Regions from separate parts of the Gordonia sp. DT219 genome, predicted to be linked through region 2. Evidence: predicted binding sites of a transcription regulator. Region 2 holds the regulator's gene; each other region holds the start of a gene.
The links. Region 2 encodes LexA, which represses DNA repair genes until DNA is damaged. Its sites were predicted from a motif close to CGAACANNTGTTCG; they were not measured.
Positions count from the first base shown of each region.

Region 1 (8,062 bases), on a different contig from region 2:
CCCGACAAGGGGGTGACCACCGTCGACGGCGCGCACCTGGCGCAACTAGCGGTCGCGCGGGCTCGCGCGGTCACCGATTCCTCGCCCGCGCTGACCTCGGCGCGCAACCGATTCACCGGACTGGTCACCGACGTCGAGATGGACGGTGTGATGGCGAAGGTCAGCCTGCAGTGCGGGCCGTTCGCCGTGACGTCGCTGATGAGCGCCGAGGCAGCCCGCGAACTCGGACTCGAACCCGGGGTGGTGGCCACCGCGGTGGTCAAGGCGACGACCGTGATCGTCGAGCGCCCCGCCCCGCAACACCGACCACAGGAGAACCGATGACCGCTGTTTCGAGATGGACCCGGTGGGTGTGTGTGGCGGCCTCGGCGGCGCTGATCACCGGTGTGGCCGTGGGGTGTTCGTCGTCGGATGACGCCGACGCGAAGACCCCGCTGAAGGTGTATGCGGCGGCGTCGCTGAAGAAGACCTTCACCGAGATCGAGAAAGCCTACGAGAGCCAGCACCCGGACGTGGACGTGACGATCAACTTCGACGGATCCTCGGCGCTGGTGAACCAGATCAAGCAAGGAGCCGACGCCGACGTCATCGCGACCGCCGACGAGGCCACCATGAGCAAGCTCGGTGATCTCGTCGATCCGCCGAAGATCTTCGCGCGCAACACCCTGGTGATCGTCACCGCGGCGGGAAACCCCAAGAACATCACGAACTTCGGGAGCCTGGCCAACCCGTCGATCCGCACCGTGGTGTGTGCGGTCGAGGTGCCCTGCGGGGCGGCGACCGCCCAGGTCGAACGCAACACCGGGATCGTCATCAAGCCGGTGAGTGAGGAATCGTCGGTGACGGCGGTGCTGACCAAGGTGACCTCCGGCGAGGCCGACGCCGGGCTCGTGTACGTGACCGACGCCAAGAGCGGCCCCGACACGATCGCGGTGGTCGGCGACCGAGCTTTCGCGAAGGTGGTCAACAACTATCCGATCGCCACCCTCAAGACGAGCAAGCACCAGCAGCAGGCGCAGGAATTCATGGATCTCGTACTCGCGCAGACGGGGCAGAAGATCCTGACCGACGCGGGCTTCGCCACGGCCGGGTGACGCCGGTTCGGTGACTGTATGAGACGCGTTCCCCGGTGGGTTCATCTGCCCGCGCTGCTCGGCGTCGCTCTGATCCTGATCGGACCCGTCGCGATCATCGTCCGGATGCCGTGGGCGATCTTCTGGTCGTCGGTCACATCGACGGAATCGGTTGCGGCACTGAAGCTGGGCTTCGGCACCGCCGTGGTCAGCACCGTCGTCTGTGTACTGCTCGGGGTGCCGATGGCCGTCGTCTTCGCGAGATACGAGGGCGTCGTGATCCGAATCGTCCGCGCGCTGGTGCTGTTGCCGCTGGTGTTGCCGCCGGTGGTCGGCGGCGTGGCGCTGCTCTACGCCCTCGGCCGGTATGGCCTCGTCGGCCAGTATCTCGACCGGGCCGGGATCACCCTCGCGTTCACCACCCCGGCGGTGGTGATCGCGCAAACCTTTGTCGCGCTGCCCTTTCTGGTGATCAGTGTGGAAGGTGCACTGCGCAGCGGCGACGATGGTTTCGAGCGGATCGCGGCGACCCTCGGGGCGTCCCCGACGCGAACCCTGTGGCGGGTGACGCTGCCGATGGCGCGGCCGGCACTGATCGCCGGTGGGGTCCTCGCATTCGCCCGAGCATTGGGTGAGTTCGGGGCCACCATCACCTTCGCCGGCAACCTGCCCGGCACCACCCAGACGGCTCCGCTGAAGATCTACCTCGACGCGATCAACGACCCCGCGCAGGCACTTCCGCTCGCGCTCGTGCTGATGGTCGTCGCCCTCGCGGTGGTGATCGGCGTCCATCTACGCCGCAGCCCGGAGGTCTCATGACCGAGACCGTCCCCGAATCAGCCGGAACCCCAAGATCGTCCGCAGGCGCCGAGGGATTTCGTGCCTCGGTGCGGTGCTCGGCTCCCGAGGTCACCGCACGCATCGACGTCGCGCCCGGCGAGACCCTCGGCATCATCGGACCCAACGGCGCGGGCAAGTCGACGCTGTTGTCGGTGCTGGCCGGACTGCGCCGCACCCCGGATTCGCAAATGTCCATGGGCGACCGTGAGCTACAGGGGCACAACACTTTTGTCGAACCGCATCGCCGGTCGGTGGTGTTGCTCGAGCAGAAGGCGCGGCTCTTCGGCCATCTGTCGGTGCGGCGCAACGTCGCCTTCGGTCCGGCCGCGTCGGGACTGGGCCGGGCGGCGGTGCGCAACCGGACGCAGAAGTGGATGGCGGCTGCCGGGGTGGCCGAGCTGGCCGACCGGATGCCCGCGCATCTGTCCGGTGGGCAGGCGCAGCGGGTCGCGATCGCCCGCGCGCTGGCGACCGAGCCCGACGTGCTGCTACTCGATGAACCGTTCGCTGCGCTGGACATCAGTGTGGCACAACAGATGCGGACGTTGATGCGGTCGTTGCTCGCGGAGCGCGACGGCATGACGATTCTGGTCACCCACGATCTGATCGATGTGGTGAGCCTCGCCGACCGGATCGCTGTGCTCGACGACGGGCACGTCATGCAGTCCGGACTCACCACGTATGTGCTCACCCATCCCGAAACGGCGTTCGCGGCGACGCTGGCGGGCACCAACCTGGTCGTCGGGGCCTATCGGGACCCCGACACGGTCGTCGCGGCCGACGGTCTGCCCGTCGTCGGCACCGCAGTCGAATCGTTGCGACCGGCCGCCCGCGCGGCGGGCGCCTTCTCGCCTCGTGCGGTCGCCGTGTATCCGTCGCAGCCGCATGGCAGTCCACGCAACACCTGGCCTGCGGTGGTGGGAGAGGTGGTGCCGCAAGGGGATCGGGCGCTGATCCGATGCCGTTGCGGTGACCACGACGTCGCGGCGGAGGTCACGTGGGCGTCGGTGGCCGAACTCGGGCTGGGAGCGGGTGTGGCGGTGCATCTCTCGGTCAAGGCGACCGAGGTGCGGATCTATGGTGCCGCAGAGTCGCGCGAGTAGTACTTGTTGGGCTCGAGCACCTTTGCGCGGAGCCGACGGTAGCCGCGCACCGACAATGACGGCATCGACCGCAGATAGAAGCGATCGGAGTCGGCGAGGTCGGCGGCCAATACCTCGTCGACGAGGATGGTGCCCGGGCGCGCCGACCCGCACAGCCGGGCAGCGATGTTGACCGGCTCACCGAACAGATCACCGAGGCGGCTCAGGACGGGTCCGCGGGCCAGACCGACCCGCAACGGGGGGATGGGGTCGGCGTCGCTCAGCCGCTGGATCGCCAACGCGGCGGCCGCCGCGCCACCGGCGGCCTCGAAGCTGAACATCACCGCGTCGCCGAGGGTTTTGATGACCTGCCCGCCACGATCGGTGACGATATCGAAGGTGCGTTCCTCGAATTTCTCGAGCAGGTCCTCGAGTTCACCCATCCCGATGCGGCGGGACAGGCTGGTGTATCCGACGATGTCGGCGAACCCGACCACCAGATCGTGTTCCTCGTCGGATACCCGTGTCGCATCGCGCTCGAGTGCGAGTTTCAGGTGGCGACGCCAGATCAGTCGTTGGATGACGTCGATGGCGTTGATCATCTGATCCTGCGTCCACGGAACGTCGGGATCGCGTTGGAGGTCGGTGATCTGATCGGCCTGCCATTCGGTCAGACGCGACATGGTCTGTCCGATCGCACGGGCGGTGGCGACCTGCGCCCGTTGCGGCATCGAACCCTCGGAATCGGCGAACAGTCGCAACGCGGCCACCTCGTCGGCGGTGAAGATCTTGTCGTCGGTGGTCCGATGTGCGAAACCGAAGGCATTCCACAGTCTTTGGGCGTACTCCGGTGAGACGTCGAGCTCGGCGATGAGTTCGTCGCGGGAGTATGTGGGCTCGTCGGATCCTGTGCCGGCACTCATCGGTCCCCGTCCGTCGTCGTGGTCGCGGTGAGTCTAGCAGGAGGTCCCGGGGCCGGCGCCCTATGAAGTTCTCAAACAACAGATGCGGTCCCGGCGGGCCGGGTGCGGGGGTCGGGAAGTCTTGTGGGCAGGCCTGTTTCGGGCGGCCAGTGTGGTCAGGCAGCGCTGTCGAGGCGTAGGGTGCGCCGGTTGTAGGCCGGTTGTGGTCGTCGTTTCGGGTCGACGGTGGAGGGCGGGATGAGCCACGGATGCCGGTCGAAGCCCATGACCACACCCCAGTAATCATTCGGCCCGCTCGCTTCGCTCCCGGCGCCGGCGCGGTCGTGAACGTCGTGGTGGCATGCGGTGCAGAGCAGGCACCCGTTGTCGAGGTCGGTGGCCCCGCCGTCGGCCCAATGCCGCAAATGGTGTGCTTGGGTCCGCGATGCGGGTGCACCACATTTGATGCAGCATTCGTCGCGCAGGATGAACGCTTTGCGTTGGGCGTTGGTGAACAATCGTTTGCGGCGTCCGAGTTGTAGGGGTGCTCGTTCGTCGTCGAGGATGGCGACGGTCAGTTGGGCGTCACAGGTCAGGGTGGTGGCGAGTTGGTCGGTGACCGGACCCATGTATTGCAGCGCGGATTGGTCGGGCTGTTCGGCGTTGAGCGTCAACAGGACGTCATACCGTGATGTCGTCGACACCGTGTCGTCGGCGAGTCCGCGGGCGGCGGCTTCCAGCAGTGTCTCGAGTGCGTCGGCCTGGCGTTGCTGGACCGTGCGTGGGTCGTGGGAGCCGTCGGGCTGGGGCGTGGGGGCGGACAGCGTTTCGATGGTGGTGCACAGTTTTTCGCCGACACTCATGTCGAGGTCGGCGCGCACGTCGAGGCGGCCGTCGCTGGTTGTGGCGAGGGTGACGCTGTTGAGGGAACGATCTTCGGCAGCAGGTGTGCCACCGGTGTCGTCGGCGAGGGTGTTGCCGAGTTGGCGTGCGTGCTTACCGATTTCGGCGGGACTCATCCCGGACAATGCTTGCGAGACGAGTGCGCGGGTGTGGTCGCGGCGTTGTTCGGGGGTGACGGGTTCGCCGGCGCGGGATTCGATGTGGGTGAGTCCGAGGACGATGGCGTCGGCGTGGTCGAGGGATATCGCACCGTCGACGGTATGGATACGCACACCGTCGACATCCGTGGCGGTTCCGACGCGAACGAGTCGGCCGGCGACGGCGGGCGCAATTCCCATGGTGATCAACAGTTGTCGCACCGAGCGGCCTTGGGGTGCGGTCATTTTGAGGCGGTCGAACTCGCCGGTCAACGTCGCGGCGAGGTGATCGATCATGTTGCGCAAGGTGATCAGTTGCTGCATCGACGCGAACGCGTCTCGTGAACCGATGTCCGCACGGAAGGTGCGGTCGTCGAGCTGCGCGATGAGGCCCGCGAACAGGTCGGCCGAAAGCTCTGCGGACCGTGAAGCCGAAGGCGTGGTGGCGTCGATCATGAATCCCCCCTGGATGATCTTGCGATGGGTCCAGTGTAGCAGAAGATTTGTTCGACGCGCAAGGGCTGCGAGGATTAATCCACAAGGGCTGCAACGGCTTTCGTACCACCAGTGAACAGTTGTCACAGCGGTGAACGGCTTTCCCTGCGGTGAACAGAAGTCACGCCGGTCGGCCGCGGACACGGACACGGACGAGCACGCTCAGACGTCCAGGACGCCTTTCATCAGGTATGCCATCCGGGCCGGGAAGTCGGGACGTGACGTCCCGCGGCGCACGCGGACGGCGTCGTTGACGATCGACAGGGCGGCGTGCGCGGCCACGGCAGCCTCGGGGCGGGGCAGATCGGGATCGGTCTGGGTCAGCAGGTCGATCCAGCGCGCAACGTAATTGCGTTGTACGTCGATGAGGTCGGCGGCGGCGGACTGCCCGATGAAGACCGCGGAGTTGTTGAACCCGACCGAGAGATCCGGACTGGAGGTCAGTACGCCGACGTACGAATCGATCAGCAGGGCAAGGAGTTTGGCGCTGTCGGAGGTGGAGCCGTAGGCGGCCATCGCACCGGCCTCCAGTCGGGTGGCGCTGCGCCGGCCGATTCCGACGAGGATGGCGAGCTTGGAGCTGAAGTGCCGGTACACGCTCGGTCCGGTGATGCCGACGGCGGCGCCGATGTCGTCCATGCCGACCCCGGCGTAGCCGCTCGTGGCGAACAATTCCGCTGCTGCGTCAAGGATCTCGTCGCGCCTGGTCCGAGAACCGGTGGAGATCAACGGTGCCGGGGTCAGTGGTGGCGCCGAATCCGGGCGCAGGGTGAGGAGTCGGTGGACGAGTGTCTTGATCGCCGCGAGCGAGCGGCCGGCCGACAGCCGGGTGTTGTGGACGCCGAGACTGCCGACGACACTCAGCGTCGCCCAGCACAATTCGACCGCCTCGCGTTCGGGGATCCCGGTGCCGGCGGCTAGTACCCCCGCCCACCGGTGGATCACCCCGCGGATGTGCAGGACGATCTCCCGATTCTGCTCGTCACTGAGATGCTGGCTCGCCGAGCGCCACAGCGAGGTGGCCGCCGGGCTGCGGACACCGATCGAGCAGACCGCGTCGACGAGGCCCGCCGGCGAGGAGTCGGCCGACAGCACCTGATCGGTGCAGGCCTCGAGTTCGTCGACCCCGCTGCGCACCGCGGCCACCAGCAGGGCGTGCTTGTCGGCGAAGTGCCGGTACACCGACGGTGCGGTGACGCCGGCGGCCCGCGCGATGTCGGCCACGGCCACCTGGGGGTAGCCGCGCTCGGCGAACAGCGACGCGGCATGGGCGACGAGTTGCCGCTTGCGGTCGGCCGGGCGGGCCCGCGGGGATGGCTTTTCGGTAGGCATGGTGAATCGACCATAGCTCAGATATGGCGGCTTCGATCAAGTCTTGACCTCGGGGTATGGTCAAGGAAGTTATTCCGCGTTAGCCTGACGGAGTAACCGTCGACAAGGTTCGTGTGAAAGGAACAGAAGCATCGTGGCCGATCAAGCATTCATCTACGAGGCGCTCCGTACGCCCCGTGGCAAGCAGCGTGGTGGTTCGCTGCACAGCGTCAAGCCCGTCGATCTCGCATCGGGCATCATCAACGAGGTCCTCGCACGGCACGGCGGGCTCGATCCCGCCGAGGTCAACGACGTGATCCTCGGTGTGGTCTCGCCGGTCGGTGAGCAGGGTGGCGTCATCGCCCGCACCGCCGCCCTCAACAGCGGTCTGCCCGAGACCGTCCCCGGCACCCAGATCGACCGCTTCTGCGCGTCGGGTCTGGAAGCCACCAACCTGGCCGCCGCGAAGGTGGCCTCGGGCTTCGACGATCTGGTTCTCGCCGGTGGCGTCGAATCGATGTCGCGCGTGCCGATGGGCAGCGACGGCGGTGCTCTCTTCACCGACCCGGCCACTGCCTACGACCACTACATCACCCCGCAGGGCATCGGCGCCGACACCATCGCCACCATCGAGGGCTTCTCCCGCGAGGACGTCGACGCCTACGCCGCCGAGTCGCAGGCCCGGGCCGAGAAGGCCTGGACCTCGGGCTACTTTGCCAAGTCGGTGGTACCCGTGCGCGACATCAACGGCGTCATCGTGCTCGACCACGACGAGCACCGCCGGCCCGGCAGCACCGTCGAGTCGCTCGGCAAGCTCAAGCCGGCCTTCGCCGCACTCGCCGAGATGGCCGGATTCGACGACGTCATCATGCAGCGCTACCCGCAGCTCGAGGCCATCAACCACGTTCACACCGGCGGCAACAGCTCCGGCATCGTCGACGGCGCCGGAATCGTCCTGATCGGTAGCGAAGCCGCGGGCAAGCGCAACGGGCTGACCCCGCGCGGTCGCGTCGTCGCCTTCGCCGAGGTCGGCTCCGAGCCGTCGATCATGCTCACCGGTCCCACCCCGGCCACCGAGCTGGCGCTCAAGAAGGCCGGCCTGACCGTCGACGACATCGATGTCTTCGAGCTCAACGAAGCCTTCGCCGCGGTTGTCCTCAAGTGGATGAAGGACCTGAAGATCCCGCACGAGAAGGTCAACGTCAACGGCGGCGCGATCGCCATGGGCCATCCGCTCGGCGCGACCGGCGCAATGATCTTCGGCACCGTGCTCGACGAGCTCGAGCGCACCGGCGGCCGTTACGGCCTGGTCACCCTGT
Region 1 is NZ_JBNCNR010000005.1:136,979-145,040, forward strand. It holds gene ACPXB3_RS09505 (TOBE domain-containing protein) at 1-324, shown strand, start outside; gene modA (molybdate ABC transporter substrate-binding protein) at 321-1,094, shown strand; gene ACPXB3_RS09515 (ABC transporter permease) at 1,113-1,892, shown strand; partial or broken gene ACPXB3_RS09520 (ATP-binding cassette domain-containing protein) at 2,000-2,410, shown strand; gene ACPXB3_RS09525 (TOBE domain-containing protein) at 2,573-3,016, shown strand; gene ACPXB3_RS09530 (adenylate/guanylate cyclase domain-containing protein) at 2,989-3,918, opposite strand; gene ACPXB3_RS09535 (DUF222 domain-containing protein) at 4,074-5,393, opposite strand; gene ACPXB3_RS09540 (TetR/AcrR family transcriptional regulator) at 5,595-6,764, opposite strand; gene ACPXB3_RS09545 (acetyl-CoA C-acetyltransferase) at 6,898-8,062, shown strand, end outside.
Region 1: a site for LexA is predicted at 5,434-5,447, ahead of ACPXB3_RS09535 (DUF222 domain-containing protein). Genes of this name have one in related genera too.

Region 2 (8,062 bases):
CGATCAGTTCATCGGCCAGTACCCGGTACCAGTTGTCGGGAACCCCCGGCGGCAGCGAACCGCACAAGGCGACCCAGTCGGCGTCGACGGCGCGCGCCAGTATCAGGTCGGTGAGCGCGTGCAACTGCTGATCGTCGAGACGTTGCCCCGGAGCGTTGATCTTGGTGGTGGTGCCATCTGGTTCGGCGATGGTGACGTTGGCACGCACCTCGCCGGCGACGGCGACGGTCTCATGGTGCAGACCGGCCCGGTCGAGTGCCGCGAGCAGCGGATCCCCGGCCCGTGCGGGCAGGACCGCGATGGTCGGCAACCCGGCCTCGGCAACCACCCGGGACACGTTCACGCCCTTGCCGCCCGGCTCGGCGCGAACCCCGGTGGTCCGCTGTACCTCGCCGCGTTCGAGCGGCCCGGCGATCTCGAGGGTGCGGTCCAACGAGGGATTCGCGGTGAGGGTGAGGATCATGCGATCACGACCTCGATGCCGCGCGCGGACAGGACCGCCGAGAAGGCGGGGTCGATACCGGCATCGGTGATGAGGACGTCGACGTCGTCGAGGGCGGCGAAGCCGGCGAAATCCTCCCGGTTCATCTTCGACGAGTCGGCGAGTACGACCACCCGCTGGGCCGAATGCACCAGGGCCGACTTGACCGCGGCCTCATCCGGATCGGGAGTCGACAATCCCGCGCCCTCGCTGATGCCGTTGGTGCCGATGAAGGCGACCGATACGCGGAACTGCTCCAGGCGGGCAACGGTTTCGGCGCCGACCGCCGCCTGGGTGAGCCGTCGCACGCGGCCGCCGGCCAGGTGCAAGGTGACCGCTGCGTGTCCGCACAGCAATGTCGCCAGCGGCAGGCTGCTCGTCACCACGCTCAGTCGGCGATCGGCGGGCAGGTTGAGGGCGGCCTGATAGGTGGTCGTACCGGCGTCGAGGGCCACCGATCCGCCGTCGCCGGGAAGGAATCGGATCGCCGCCCGCCCGATGGCCGCCTTCTGATCGATGTGGGTGGCCTCGCGTTCATCGATGCCTTGTTCATCCACGATCGCGATGAGCCCCGGTCGAACCGCGCCACCGTGGACGCGCTGGAGGTGGCCGGCGCGCTCGAGACCCGCCAGGTCCCGGCGCACCGTTTCGCTGGTGACCTCGAACCGGTCGGCGAGTGCGTTCACCGATGCGCGCCCATTCGAGCGGACCAGCTCGGCGATCGCCTGCTGTCGTTCTTCCGCGTACACGTCTCTCCGATCGGTCTGTCCACCGACACCGCATGTTGGTTTCTGTGGCTATCGATGTTGATATATCTGTGTTTACGCTTGAGTGTGTTGACAAGTCAAGGAATTCTTGTAACTTCGATCACAGGACGGCTTCGCGGACGCCTGATTCACAGCCCGGCCGCGGTCGACGACCAGAGCTAGACGACGAGAAGGGCCAAAGTCGTGAACCAGCAGATACGGGAAGACAACCCGCACGCCGGGCGAGAACTGGGCGGGCGTGAACTGGGCGGGACGCCGGTTGTCGGCGGCAAGGCCTACGGTCCGGTGGTGCGGCCGGGCCGACGGATGACCGTCGAGGCCACCGAGGTGGCGCCGCCACCGGTTTCGGAGGCGGAGCGCGATGCCGAACTCTCCCGCTTCGTCGCCGCCGCCGGGGTGGTGGCGGCCCGTTTGCGCGAGCGTGCCTCACACGCGTCCGGGGCCGCCGCCGAGGTCCTGATCGCCACGGCCGGACTCGCCGAGGACCGCGGCTGGATCGGTGCGGTGTCGAAGCTGATCGGCACGGGCACGCCCGCGCCCGCCGCCGCCGTCGCCGCAACCGAGCAGTTCGCGGCGATGTTCACCAAACTCGGCGGACTGATGGCCGAACGCGTCACCGACCTCAACGATGTGCGTGACCGCGTCGTCGCCGAGGTGCTCGGGCAGCCCGAACCGGGGGTCCCGGTGCCCGACGAACCGTCGGTCCTCTTCGCCGACGACCTCGCGCCCGCCGACACCGCCGGCCTGGACCCGGAGTTGATCACCGCGCTGGCGACCCGACTGGGCGGACCGACCAGTCACACCGCGATCATCGCCCGGCAACTCGGGATTCCGTGTGTGGTGGCTGTTGCCGAACTCGACGTCGTCTCCGCGGGTACCGCGGTGCTGGTCGACGGGGCCGCGGGAACGATTGTGGTGGAACCGGATCCGGACCGAGCGCGAGCCGATGTGGAGCAGAGCCGCCGGGAGGTGGAGGCGATTGCGGGCTGGACCGGGCCTGGTCACACCGCCGACGGCCACGAGGTCGCGATCTTGGCGAATGTCGCCGATGGCGTCTCGGCCCGTGCGGCCACCGCGTCCCCGGTAGAAGGAGTCGGGTTGTTCCGTACCGAACTGGCCTTCCTCGATCGCCCGGACGAACCGTCCCTCGACGAACAGGCGGCACTCTACCGGGAGGTCATCGAGGCCTTCGGAGGCAAGAAGATGGTGATCCGCACCCTGGATGCGGGGTCGGACAAGCCGCTGAAATTCGTCGACCACGGGACCGAGGCGAATCCCGCACTCGGTGTGCGCGGCAACCGCATCGCGGCGACACACCCCGAGATCCGGGCCGGACAACTCGATGCGATCGCGCGCGCCGCCGAGGAAACCGGCAGCACGCCATGGGTGATGGCGCCGATGATCGCCTCGGCCCCCGAGGCGGCCGAATTCGCCGCGCAAGTGCGCCGACGGGGTCTGGTGGCCGGAGTGATGATCGAGATCCCGTCGGCAGCGATCCTTGCGCCGGCGATTGTGGCCGAGGTGGACTTCGTCTCGATCGGCACCAACGACCTGACGCAATACACGATGGCTGCCGACCGGATGTCGGCCGAGCTCGCCGAGTTGACCGATCCGTGGCAGCCGTCGGTCCTCGCTCTCATCGCGATGGTCGCCGAGGCGGGTTCGCGCACCGGCACCCCGGTGGGCGTGTGCGGTGAGGCGGCGGCCGATCCGCTGCTCGCCTGTGTCCTCGTCGGACTCGGGGTCACGTCGTTGTCGAGTGCACCCGCCGCCGCGGCCGCGGTGGGCGCGAAACTCGCCGAGGTCGACCTCGATCGATGCCGCGCCGCGGCCACGGCGGCGGTGGCCACCGCTGCACCGGGTGCGGCTCGCGCCGCGGCCCGCGAGGCGTTGCGTTGTTAACTGCGCGGTGTGAGAAACGTGGTTGACACACCGCGCAGCTGATCAGCGCCTGCGCTCAGATCCGGCGCATGACGGTGACGACCTTGCCGAGGATGGCGGCCTCGTCACCGGGGATCGGCTCGAACAACTCGTTGTGCGGCATCAGCCAGACGTGGCCGTCCTTGCGCTTGAACGTCTTGACCGTTGCCTCGCCTTCGATCATGGCGGCGACGATGTCACCGTTGTCGGCCACGTTCTGCTGGCGCACGACCACCCAGTCGCCGTCGCAGATCGCGGCGTCGACCATCGACTCGCCGACCACCCGCAGCATGAAGAGGGAACCTTCACCGACGAGTTCGCGAGGCAGGGGGAAGACGTCTTCGACGGCCTCCTCGGCCAGGATCGGGCCGCCCGCCGCGATGCGGCCGAGCACCGGGACAAAGGTCGGGGTGGGCAGGTTCTCCGAGTTCGGATTGTCATCGGTGGGCGTCGGGTCGGCGTCGCGCACGTTGACCGCGCGCGGCCGGTTGGCGTCGCGCTTGAGCAGTCCCTTGCGTTCCAGCGTGCGTAATTGATGCGCGACCGACGAGGTCGAGGCGAGCCCGACGGCATCACCGATCTCGCGGATGCTCGGCGGATATCCCCGCTCGCGAACCGATTTGCGGATGACGTCGAGCACTCCCTGCTGACGTGGCGTGAGTGGTGCCTCGAAACCCCTCGGCACGATGGGCCGCCGCGGGGCGGCCGCCGCGTCATCAACCTGCGGTGTCGTCGCCGTCGCGGCGTCATCGGTGCTCGACTCTGTGGTGGCCGACTCCGGATCGGCCGCCTCGGCCGGCCGCGACGAACGGTCCTTCTTCTCACTCATCGGGATTCGAGTCCTTTCGATCGGGTGCGTGCCACCCCGGCCGTGGGCCGGTAGGTGACGTGCACACCTGTCGCGGGCCTGTGGTCGAGCTGATCACCGGTCAGAATAGCCGAGGTTTCGGACATCCTCAAACGTCTGTTCGACGTGTTGTGGAGAAATTGTCGGAGCGGGGTGGTACAACTCGAACATCCGTTCATCGAATGTGTGATCGAGACAGGAAGAGACCATGCATAGCACCCTTTTGTCGACCGACCAGACCCGCGTCGGCCGGACCCGCACCGACCAGACCTTCACCGGCCAGACCCGCGCCGGCGCGACCAACCCGGTTCCGCGCGCCCGTCCCCGCGAACAGCGGCCGCTCGATCCTCGCCGCGCCCCCCGGCGTTCCTCGGCCGTGAGTCGTCCCGCCGACCGGCGGCCGATCCGCCCGGTCTCCCGGCGGATACCGGGCGCCGACGGCACCTGGTGCACGTCACCGGCCGGATCACATCACCTGGCCGGAACGGGTGATCCGGGTGGCCACAGGTCTCGCCGGACCGGCGCACTGGTGGCCGTGCTGACCGGCGTGGCACTGGCGCTACTGGTGTGGCTGGTCGCCGTCGCCGGTTCGGACTATCAGGAATCGGCCCAGCGGGGGTCGGCACGGCCGGCGCCGATCGCCACCCAGGTGGTCCATGTGCGCGCCGGGGAATCGCTGAACGCCATCGCGGCGCGGGTGGCGCCCGACATGCCCCGGCAGTCGGTGATCGAGAAGATCGTCGAACTCAACGACATGTCCGGCAGTGCCGTGCAGGCAGGGCAGTCGCTGCTCGCGCCGGCCTACCGGTGACGCGAGAAGTCGGTGCGGTGGCGGGCGGTATCCTCGGTGCATGCGCTGCCCGTTCTGCAGGAATGACGACACCAAGGTCATCGACTCCCGTGTCGCCGATGAAGGACAGGCCATCCGCCGGCGCCGCTCATGCAGTGCCTGCGGCCGCCGTTTCTCGACTGTGGAGACCGCCGTGCTCGCGGTGGTCAAGCGCAACGGCGTGACCGAGCCGTTCAGTCGCGAGAAGGTGATGCGCGGGGTGCGCCGCGCGTGTCAGGGCCGGCAGGTCGACGAAGACGATCTCGCCCAGCTCGCCCAGCAGGTCGAGGAGACGGTGCGGGCCTCCGGAGCTGCCGAGATTCCCAGCAACGAGGTCGGGCTGGCGATCCTGCAACCGCTGCGCGACCTCGACGAAGTGGCATATCTGCGCTTCGCGTCGGTTTATCGTTCCTTCGATTCGCTCGAGGACTTCCAGCGCGAGATCGACGACCTGCAGGGCAACCTCACCCATGGCCGCTCCGAATCCGCCGGCGGGGTCGTCTCAGCCGAGCCGGTCCAGGGCTCGTAGCGCCCTCTTCTCCGAGATCGGATATCGGGTTCCGAGGCGCTGGGCGAACAAACTCACGCGCAATTCCTCGACCATCCAATGCGCCTGCTCGTTGACGGCATCGCGACGCGCATCACCCACTTCGGCGAGGCGCTGATTCCACCGCTCGACCACGCGGTCGAGTACAGCCATCCCGTCGCGATCACGCACGGCCGACCCCGGGAGCTGCTCCAGCCGTTCCCGCGCCCCCCGCAGATATCGGGGAAGATCGGCGAGATGCGTGCGCGGCGTCGCCACCACGAAGCCGTCGAATACCAGGTCATCGAGTTGTTCGGCGACATCATCGGCAGCGAGTTGACCGGAGTGCTCGTCGATCACGCCCCGCAGGGTCACGACCTCACGGAGCGCCTCGACGGCGAGCGACAGGTACTCCGGGGCCGCCACGACGACGCGCGGTCGCAGGTCGTCGACGAGTGCCGAGAACGCGGCAGGGGTGCGCACGGTGTTCGCCGCCTCGACGTCGAGCAGATCGCGAACCGCACGCCGGGTGCAATCGGTGAAGAGCCCGGCGGGCTCCCGGTAGGGGCTCTGACTCAGGGCAATCCGCCGGGCCGGCTCCAGGGCTCCGGCGGCCTTGGGTGAGAGTGTCCCGATTGCGTTCTCCAACAAGACGATCACCGCATCGCGGCGCAGCGCGTCGGCCAGGGCCGCGGTCGGGGCGGTGGCCGACGCGACGCCCGCCGGATGTGCCTGCGCCCGGACCACTCGCAACGTCGGGTGACGGGTGACCCGCTGACCGGCGACGTCGACGGTCTCGGCGAGTTCCAGAGTGCCGATGCCGTCGGCGGTCCAGGTGGTGTACACCTGCTCGGACGGCGGGGGCACCGACGCCGACCTCGGTGTGGTCAGCTCGGCGAAAGTCGTGGTGCGGGTGATGATCTCACCCGAATCGTCGGTGACGGCGAAATGCATGCGCAAGTGCCCGGGCAGGCGGTCGAGATCGAAATCGGCCGGCGTGACGGTGTGGCGGGTGATGGTCGACAACTCGCGCGCCAGGCCGTGCGTCAGCGGCTCGGCTCGGGGAGTCAGGCGAGACAGGGCGAGATCGGCGAAGCGCTGTGCCGGTGCCATCGTCTTGCGCAGCGACTTCGGCAGCGTCTTGATCAACTCGGCCGCCAACTCCGAACGCATACCCGGCACCAGCCAGTCGAATCCGGCGTTGCGCACGTGGAGGAGCAGTGCCTGCGGGATCACGACGGTGACGCCGTCGTCGGCGGTGCCGGGTTCGAATCGGTAGCGCAGCTCCAGGCGGGTGTCACCCTGGCGCCACACACCCGGATAGTCGGTGTCGGCGACGGCGACATCGGCCGCGACATCGGCCGGGGTGAGATCGAGTAGGTGCGGCTCGCGCCCCCGCGCCGAGCGCCACCACGAGTCGAAATGGCGGGTAGACGTGACCTCGGCCGGAACACGCCCATCGTAGAACTCGAAGAGCTGTTCCTCGGAGATCACGAGATCTCGTCGACGAACCCGGTGCTCGACGTCGGCAGCATCGTGCAACAGCTGCCGATTGCGCTCGAAGAACACATGATCGGTGCGCCAATCGCCCTCGACGAGGGCGTGCCGGATGAACAGTTCGCGCGAGAGTTCCGGATCGATCGAACCGTAGTTCACCCGCCGCCGAGCGACGAGGGTGACGCCATAGAGGGTGACCCGCTCATAGGCCATCGCCGCACCCTGCCGTGAGGACCAGTGCGGTTCGCTGTAGGTGCGCTTGACAAGATCTCCGGCCAGTCGCTCCACCCACACCGGATCGATCCCCGCGACGGTGTGGGCGAAAAGCCTTGAGGTCTCGATGATCTCGGCTGCCATCAGAAATGACGGCGGCTTCTTCGTCACCGACGATCCAGGGAAGATCATCAGCGTCGTGTTGCGGGCGCCGGTGTATTCGCGGCCTGCGGAATTGCGGGCGGCGATGTTGCCCAGCAGCCCGGCCAGGATCGCGCGGTGGATGGCGTCGGCATCCGATTCGGTCTGCGGCACCTCCCAGCCGAGGTCACGCACGATGCCGGTCAGCTGCCGATGCAGGTCCTGCCATTCGCGGATCCGTAGATAGTGCAGGTACTCCCGTTCGCAGGACCGGCGGAATTGGTTGCCCGACAGCTCTTTTCGTCGGTCCTTGAGATATGTCCAGAGTTTCGGGTAGGCGAGGAAATCTGACCCGGGGACCGTGAACCGGCGGTGCGCGGCGTCGGCGGCCTCACGGTGCTCGGCGGGCCGCTCCCGGACATCGGGGATCGACAGTGCGGCCGCGATGACCAACACATGATCGAGGCAACCCTCGTCGCGTGCGGCGACCAGCATCCGGGCGATCCGTGGATCCACGGGGATCCGGGCCATCGTCGTGCCAACCGCCGTCAGGCGCGGTGCGCCACCCGCCTTCGGGTCGGTGGCGATGGCTCCGAGTTCGTTCAGCACCGCCATCCCGTCGCGGATGGCTCGCGCATCGGGTGGCTGCACAAACGGGAACTCGGCGACGTCACCGAGCCGCAACGACGTCATCTGAAGAATGACCGACGCCAGATTGGTGCGCAGGATCTCCGGATCGGTGAACGCCGGACGCGCGTCGAAATCGGCCTCGGAATAGAGGCGGATGCAGATGCCGGGTGCCACCCGGCCACACCGGCCCGCACGCTGACGCGCACTCGCC
Region 2 is NZ_JBNCNR010000001.1:317,146-325,207, forward strand. It holds gene ACPXB3_RS01580 (1-phosphofructokinase family hexose kinase) at 1-463, opposite strand, end outside; gene ACPXB3_RS01585 (DeoR/GlpR family DNA-binding transcription regulator) at 460-1,230, opposite strand; gene ACPXB3_RS01590 (phosphoenolpyruvate--protein phosphotransferase) at 1,432-3,150, shown strand; gene lexA (transcriptional repressor LexA) at 3,206-3,856, opposite strand; gene ACPXB3_RS01600 (LysM peptidoglycan-binding domain-containing protein) at 4,224-4,826, shown strand; gene nrdR (transcriptional regulator NrdR) at 4,867-5,373, shown strand; gene hrpA (ATP-dependent RNA helicase HrpA) at 5,347-8,062, opposite strand, start outside.

Region 3 (8,062 bases), on a different contig from region 2:
CGCCGTATCCGAGTTGCTCGAAGGTGTCCGCGAGTAGTGCACGGGCGTCCGCATGGTCCGGCTCGGCAAACACGACGTGACTGAGTATCTCTGCGGCCCAACGGTAATCGCCTTCTCTGTATGCGGTTTGCGCCTTGGCCACCACGGCGTCTGCGCCGCCACCGAATTCGACGTAGCGCTTGCCCTGTTCGGTGGGCGGGTGCTGCCACAGATGGGCCGGGTTGCCGTCGTACCAGCCCATGTAGCGCTGGTAGATGGCCTTGATGTTGTGGCTGGCCGAGCCGTAGTACCCGCGCGCATGCCACGCGTTCTCGAGTACGGGCGGGAGTGACAGCTGCTCGGCGATCTCGATCCCGGTCCAGCCCTTGTTGATCAGCCGCAACGTCTGATCGTGCAGGTAGGCGTACAGGTCACGCTGCGCGGACAGGAACGCCGTCACACGCTGGTTGCCCCACGTCGGCCAGTGGTGTGATGCGAACACGACGTCGGTCTCGTCGCCGAAGAGGTCGATGGTCTCGGTGAGATAGTTCGACCACGCGTGCGGGTCTCGGACGAGTGCTCCCCGAAGTGTGAGCAGGTTGTGCATCGTGTGGGTGGCATCCTCTGCCGCGCACAACGCCTTGTGGTCGGGGAAGTAGACGAGGAACTCGGCCGGCGCCTCGGTGCCCGGGGCCATCTGGAACACCATGTGCACGCCGTCGATGGTCTCTTCCTGGCCGGTCTCGGTGATGTCCAGGGTCGGCGCGATGAGTGTGATGTTGCCGGTCGCGACGGTTTGTGCGAGGCCCGTGCCGAGCCCGCCCTGCGGACTGCGGGCGAGTGCCGCGCCGAACATGTAGGCCGACCGCCGGGCCATTGCCGTGCCTGCGTAGACGTTCTCCGACGCGGCGTGCTCGGTGAACTCTGCGGGTGCGACGATCGGTACCTTCCCGGAATCGACGTCCGCCTGCGTGGTGACCCCGCGGACACCGCCGAAGTGGTCGACATGTGGATGTGTGTACAGCACGCCGGTGACCGGCCGGTCGCCTCGATGCTCGCGGTACAGCGCGAGCGCTGCCGCTGCTGTCTCTTCGGTGACGAGCGGGTCGAGGACGAGGACTCCCGTCTCGCCCTCGATGAATGACACGTTCGAGAGGTCGAAGCCGCGCACCTGGTAGATCCCGGGCACGACTTCGAACAGGCCCTGGATGGCATTCAGTTTCGACTGCCGCCACAGGCTCGGGTTGACGGTGTCCGGAGCATCCCCGTCGAGGAAGGAGTAGGTGTCGTTGTCCCAGACGACCGTTCCGTCTGCTGCGTGGATCGCGTTCGGTTCGCGTCGACCGATGAGACCGCGGGTGGCGTCCTCGAAGTCCTGGGTGTCGGCGAAGGGGAGGCTTGCGAGGAGTGCCTCTTGTTGAGCGGTGATGGTCGCAGATGCCGGCTTCGATGAGGAGTCCATGCCGCCAGGGTGGTCGCACGGGTCTGCAGCCGCTTCACCCCCGCGGGGTGAAACTGCTCGTAGTCCCCGACTTCGTGCCCGCTCGATCTGCGAGTTCCATCGCCCACGTGTAGAAGGCGCGCCCTTGGTCGGCCTCAGACCGATGCCAGACCGACGACGCGCAGATGAGGTCGTAGAGATCGAGGTCCGTCCACTCCCACATGAAGGCGTTGTAACTCTCGGCCATCTCCGCGACATTGGCGCGCACTCCACCGATTTCGGCGTCGGTGAGGCCGTGTGCGCGAAGAATCCGGTCGACATGCCCGATCTGCTCAGTGGTGACCTCCGTGTCGAGGAAGGGATCGAGCAGAAGACCCCACAGATCGGGACGCCGGGTCTCGGGAATACCGTGGCGCGCCGCAAGTTCGGCGAGCGCGAACCGATTGGTCCGCGGAACGAAAAGGGTTTCGCCTCCCTTTGTCCGGATCTGCGGCGGAAACTGAGTCGAGTCGACGTCGCGGATTCCGTTGACCGACAGGTCCGGCGTCCCGCGGACTGACGCCGCCGGATGCGGGTACTTCACGAAATGGATGGTGTCGGCACCGAACTCGGCGACGGTCGACCAGTCCGCATGCCGCCAGACCGTCATGACCGTCCCCCTGTGTCGCCGGTGCGAGTCTGTTCCGGCCGGATCAGTGCGGTCATGATCGCGACGAAATGGCGGCGGACCGTGGCCTCGTCCATGTCGAGCAGCAACTGATAGATCACGCCGTCGTAGACGGTGACGATGGCGCGGGCCAGCTCGGCGGGAGTGGACAGCGACGGTGGGAGCGGCATGTTCTGGACCTCGATGAAGGCGGCCACCACGTCGGTGACGGCGGTCCGCAGTTCCCGACGATGGTCGGCGAGTTCACCGGCGACCTCCGGGAAACGTGCCGCATAGGAAACGAAGTCCGTGTTGATCAGCAGCCAGTCGCGGTCCAGCAGTACCTGCTCGGCCCAGGCGACGATGAGCTCTTCGACGGCGGTGGTCTCCGATCCGATCATGTCGGTGGTGAACTCGGCGCCGTACGCCGATTGTCGGTCGTACAGGGCGAAGAACAGCTGCTCCAGGCTCCCGAAGTTCGAGTAGAAGGCACCCTTGGTGTACCCGGCCGCTCGGCAGACATCGTCAATGGTCGTTCGGCCGAAGCCTTTTGCCACGAATGCCTCGAAGGCGGCGTCGAGCAGGCGCTCGCGTGTCTCGCTGCGACGACGTGTAGGCGCCGACTTCCGACGAGGTGGTTGCTCGGGCATGGGTCGAGTGTGCGCCGCCGCCGGACCGGTGGTTGCGCCGGGGAGTGCGGGCAGACGGGTGATCGACTGGGGAACCATTGACGCCGAGGCCACTCGACCGGTCTAATACCTTTTGGTATCGATACGCTCGAGGAATCGGGCGGCAAGAGGGGTGGAACTGATGCGGGTACACGATGTGCGGGAACGGATCGTTCCCGGCCGGATCGCCACTGTTGTCGTGGTGCTGTTGCTGGCTGCGGTGTGGACCGGCGCGGGGACGACACTTTTCGCCGGCGACGCCGGCGCGACACCCGCCGGGTCGTCGGGCGCCGCCGGCGGCTCGATCGTGACCCGCACACTCACCAACGCTGCGGGCACCCGCGACTTTCAGCAGTACCGGCCGGTCGGTGCCGGACCGGGTCGGCCGCTGATTGTGTGGCTACACGGCGCCAGCCAGGTGGATCGAGGTGATCCCCGGCAACTCCGACGCACGAGCGTGTTGCTGACCGAGGCCGATCGTCGGGGGTATGCGGTGGTCGCGCCGATGCAGTCGCTGCGCGCAGATCCCGCGGGCACCTGGCGTCTGACCGATCCGAGCAACTTCGTGCGCGGAAAGGGGGGAGGGATCGATCATCGCCGACATCGTGCGGCGAGCAGTCCGTGAGTTGCACGCGGATCCGGCGCGGGTCTACCTCGTCGGGCACTCCGCAGGCGGCGCGATGACCCAGAACGTCGCCGCGCTGTATCCGGAGGTGTTCGCCGGGATCGCCACGAGCGCGGGTATCCCGTTCGCTGCCGACCCGACCGGCGCCGCGGCCGCGATTGCCCGCACCGATCGGGGGCCGCTCCCCACACTGATCGTGCAGGGTGACCGGGATTCGGTGACCCCGCCGATCCTCGGCGAGATAGGTGTGTCGGCAGCATTGGGCGCCAACGGGATTCGTGGAGTCCGCGGATCGTCGACGACGTTTCCGGCGTCGGTGTCGGGCGACCCCTACACCAGTGTCGTGACCCGATACGGGCGAGGGCAGCAGGAGGTGGTGTCGGCAGTCGTGCATGGCGCCGACCACTGGACCGGCCCGGGAGGGGTGACCGTGAACGGCCCCGCACTCGACCGCCTGCTGATCGATTTCCTTGTCTCCAAACACCGGTGAGTTCGATCTCCGGAGTGCTTGAAACCGGCGGCAATCCTGCCCGAATGGGGATGGGAGGGCAGCCATCGTGCCGCCGGGCTTGTACGTCCCGCGAACCTTCACCCCGCACGGGTGAGGTGATCGATCCCGCCCGCGGGCACAGTCGGTGCTATTGATCGGCGCTACTGATCACCTGACGAGAGGACTGTGTGCGAATGTCAGAGGATTTCATCAAGTTCACTGCATTGGCCTCGGCCAATGTCGATGGTGGATATCCGACGCCGGACGCCCAACGACAGCTCGAGGACGAGTTGTTCTTCCAGCGTGCAGTGCAGGTCTATCTGTGGTCGCTTCCCGCGATGAACATGTGGGCGATGAAGCGGGGCCTGGAGGCAGTCTCGGGGTCCGGCTACAACGTGATGTCTGTTCCCGAGAAACGGCTGACGCCGGCGACGGTGATCACCACCCCGAACTCGGACTTGATCTACGGGCTGACGTTCGCCGATCTGAGTGTAACCGGACCGTTGGTCATCGAGGCGCCACCGAAGATTCAGGCACTGGTCGACGACTTCTGGCACCGTCCGTTGACGGGGCCGGTCATCGACGGTGTCCGGTATCTCGGCGATGTCGGAATCCCGGGGCCGGACCACGGTGTAGGCGGCAAGTACCTGATCGTCCCCGACGGTTACGACGGCGAGATTGACCGCGACGAGTACTTCGTTTTCACGAGCCGGACCAACGGCGTCTTCATCTTTGCGCGGGGGTTCTTCCACTCCGTCGACGATCTCTCGCCAGGTGTGAAGTCGGTCGAAGGAATCGTCGTGCGCCCGTTGAATGGTGACGCGAAGCCCATGGAGTACAAGCACGTGTCCGACGTGCCGGTGGATGCGTTGTTCGCGCAGGACGGCAGCTACTTCGACTCGCTCGACGATTTCATCCAGAGCGAGCGAGTCGATCGAATCGACCCCTATATGCACGGTATGCTCGCGGCACTCGGAATCCGGAAGGGCGGTGTGTTCGCGCCGTCGGCGAGGGAACGCACGATCCTGGACTTGGCTGCACGCACCGCCTGGAACATGTCGAAGACGGTCGCCTCGGGTTATGACGAGGACGAACGTGCCCGATGGTGGTCGGATCGGCACTGGGTGGCGCATGTGAAGACGGACCCCGACGACTTCATGCACACCGTCCTCGACGAGGAATGGCGCAACCGGGAAACCGGACACACCGACGTCAATGCGAAGATCCACATGTTCACCAATCACTACTCGATCAGCACCGGCATGATGTCGTCGATCGTCGGTATGGGCGCCAAGTACGGGGACGCCTACAAGGACAGTGACGGTGAATTCTTGCGCGGCGAGAACACATACACGATCACCCTGCCCCCGAACCCTCCGGCCGGATTGTTCTGGTCGGTCACGGTCTACGACGCCGAAACCGCCGCGGGCGTCGATGCCAAAGGGCAGAAGTACCCTTCGCTAAACGGTATGAACGACCTCGACTACAACGCTGACGGGTCGATCACGCTGACGGTCGGACCGAACCCGCCGGACGCGGCACGGAACTGGCTCCGGACCGTTCCGGGCCGTGGCTGGTTCAGCCTGTTCCGCTTCTACGGACCGAAGCAGGAGTTCTTCGACCGGAAGTACAAGCCAGGCGACTTCATCAAGACCGGCTAGCCACATCGAAAAGCAGTGCGGTGAACCGCGGGCCCCGACAGCGTCGAGCGCAGCTTGTGCAGTCGGCCCGCGGTTCCCGGTGCTTGGGCACAGTACGGGTGCAAGACGATTCCGAATGAAAAGTGGTCGAGGCTGAGATGCTCTCTGACCTGCGGAGCCGATGACGGGAATCGAACCCGCGTATTCAGCTTGGGAAGCTGATGTTCTGCCATTGAACTACATCGGCGTGCGGGCGACGAGGCCCGCGACGGTCATGCTAGCAAAGGTCTTCACACTCGCGTCGCACCAGCCTGTGGAAAGCGGATCGGACTTGTCGGTGGGCGGCGGTAACATCGAACGCAAGTTCGTTGATGACGCTGGGGGGTGATCGTGATGACGGTGACGCAACCGCCTAACCTCGATCAATCCTCCCCTGACCTCGTCGAGAAGATGGCGCAACTGCACGCCCTGCTCGATGAGATCGAGGCTGCCGACCCGACTGGTTGCACCGACGCGGAGATCGTCGGCGTGGTCAGCGAACATGAGCGCGCCATGCGCCGAATGGATTCCATTTCGGTGTCGCACTACGTCGAGACCAACGACCGCGCCGCCTACCAGGAGGCCGGGTACACCTCGATGCACGCATTCCTCACCGGGGCGCTCAATGTGAGCCTGGGCACGGCGAAGCGGAGGCGCATCCAGTCGGCCAAGCTGGGTTCGCTGCGAAACATGCAGGGCGAGAAGCTGTCCCCGGATCTGCCGAAGACCGCGAAAGCGTTGGCCGAGGGCGCCATCTCGACTGCGCACGTCGACGTCATCATCGAGACGATGAAGCGCATTCCGTCGTCGGTGCCGGCGATCGAGCATGAGGTCGCGGAGTCGACGCTGGCCTTCTACGCGCGAGAGATGATCCCGAGCTCGTTGCGCCGCGTCGGTGTGCAGATTCTGGCGCATCTCGACCCCGACGGGCAGCTGACCGACGATTCCGACCGCAAACGACGGCGGTCGCTTCACGTGGAAGATGCCGACTTCCAACAGATGTCGAAGATCTGGGGAACGTTGGACCCGGTGACCCGTGCACAACTCGACATCGTGCTCGCCATCTGGGGCGAGAAAGGTATGAACAATCCCGACGACCCCGACTCGCCGACCGGCGATCCCGGGCAGGCCGACCCGGAACAGCTCAGGGCCGCTGCCGCACGTGACGACCGATGCGCCGAGCAACGCAACCACGACGCGTTCGCGGCGGTCCTGCGATTCGCCCTCGACGCGGGTGCGCTCGGCAAGTCCCATCGCGGACTACCCGCGCACATCATCGTCGCGATCACCGAATCGCAGCTGCACGAGGCCGCCGGAGCGCCCGCCGAAACCGCCACCGGCGCACCGATCCCCATCGCCGACCTCGTCGAGATGGCCGCCGAGTCCCAGCACCACCTGGCCGTCTTCGCCGACCACACCACCGAGGTCCTCTACTTCGGCACCCAACGCCGTCAGGCCAGCCAGGCGCAGCGGTTGGCGCTGATCGCCAAGGACGGCCCGGGCTGCACGTGCCCGGGTTGCTCCACCAAGGCGTTCGACTCGGTGGTCCACCACATCACCGACGTCCAGGACGGTGGACCCACCGACATCACCAACCTGACGTTCACCTGCTCGCCCGACAACAGGCACGTCGGCAAGCTGCCCGACAAGTGGCGGACGACGATCCAGCCGGACGGACCGGACGCCGGACGCACGGTGTGGCAACCACCCGCGGCGCACCCGAACCAGGATCAGAAGATCAATCACACCCATCTCGCCCACGACGTCGTCAAACGCTTCCGCGCGGCGATCGAGCGCCGCTACGACGAGGAATCCCGTCGCAAGAAAGGCGGTAGCCCCGAGTCACCCGATCCGCCTCCGTGACCGGGGACACCCGCACACGTATTCACCGGTCCGATAGCCTCGCACTGTGCTGCTCTCCGACCGGGACATCCATGCCGCCATCGACAGCGGTCGCCTCGCGCTGGATCCGTTCGACCCTGCCCTCGTCCAGCCGTCGAGTATCGACGTGCGCCTCGACGGGCTGTTCCGGGTATTCAACAACACCCGCTACACCCACATCGACCCAGCACAGCGGCAGGACGAGCTGACCACGCTCGTCGAGCCGACGAAGGGCGAGCCGTTCGTCCTGCACCCGGGCGAGTTCGTCCTCGGCTCGACACTCGAGGTGTGCAGCCTGCCCGACGACCTCGCCGGCCGCCTCGAGGGCAAGTCCTCGCTCGGGCGGCTCGGCCTACTCACCCACTCGACCGCGGGGTTCATCGACCCCGGGTTCTCCGGGCACATCACACTCGAACTGTCCAACGTCGCGAATCTGCCGATCACGCTCTGGCCGGGCATGAAGATCGGGCAACTGTGCCTGCTGCGCCTCACCAGTGCGGCCCAACATCCCTACGGCAGTGCTGCCGTCGGCTCCAAATACCAGGGCCAGCGCGGGCCCACCCCGTCCAAGGCGTATCTGAACTTCGTGCGCGACGCCGACTGACCTGCGCCGACCGCGGAGTTCACGCACGCGTCGCTGTCGCGCCACGTCA
Region 3 is NZ_JBNCNR010000002.1:69,146-77,207, reverse strand. It holds gene ACPXB3_RS03730 (alkyl/aryl-sulfatase) at 1-1,441, opposite strand, end outside; gene ACPXB3_RS03725 (hypothetical protein) at 1,476-2,069, opposite strand; gene ACPXB3_RS03720 (TetR/AcrR family transcriptional regulator) at 2,066-2,716, opposite strand; gene ACPXB3_RS03715 (hypothetical protein) at 2,877-3,359, shown strand; gene ACPXB3_RS03710 (alpha/beta hydrolase family esterase) at 3,340-3,849, shown strand; gene ACPXB3_RS03705 (DUF1254 domain-containing protein) at 4,044-5,510, shown strand; tRNA gene ACPXB3_RS03700 (tRNA-Gly) at 5,666-5,736, opposite strand; gene ACPXB3_RS03695 (DUF222 domain-containing protein) at 5,883-7,391, shown strand; gene dcd (dCTP deaminase) at 7,438-8,013, shown strand.
Region 3: a site for LexA is predicted at 5,844-5,857, ahead of ACPXB3_RS03695 (DUF222 domain-containing protein). Genes of this name have one in related genera too.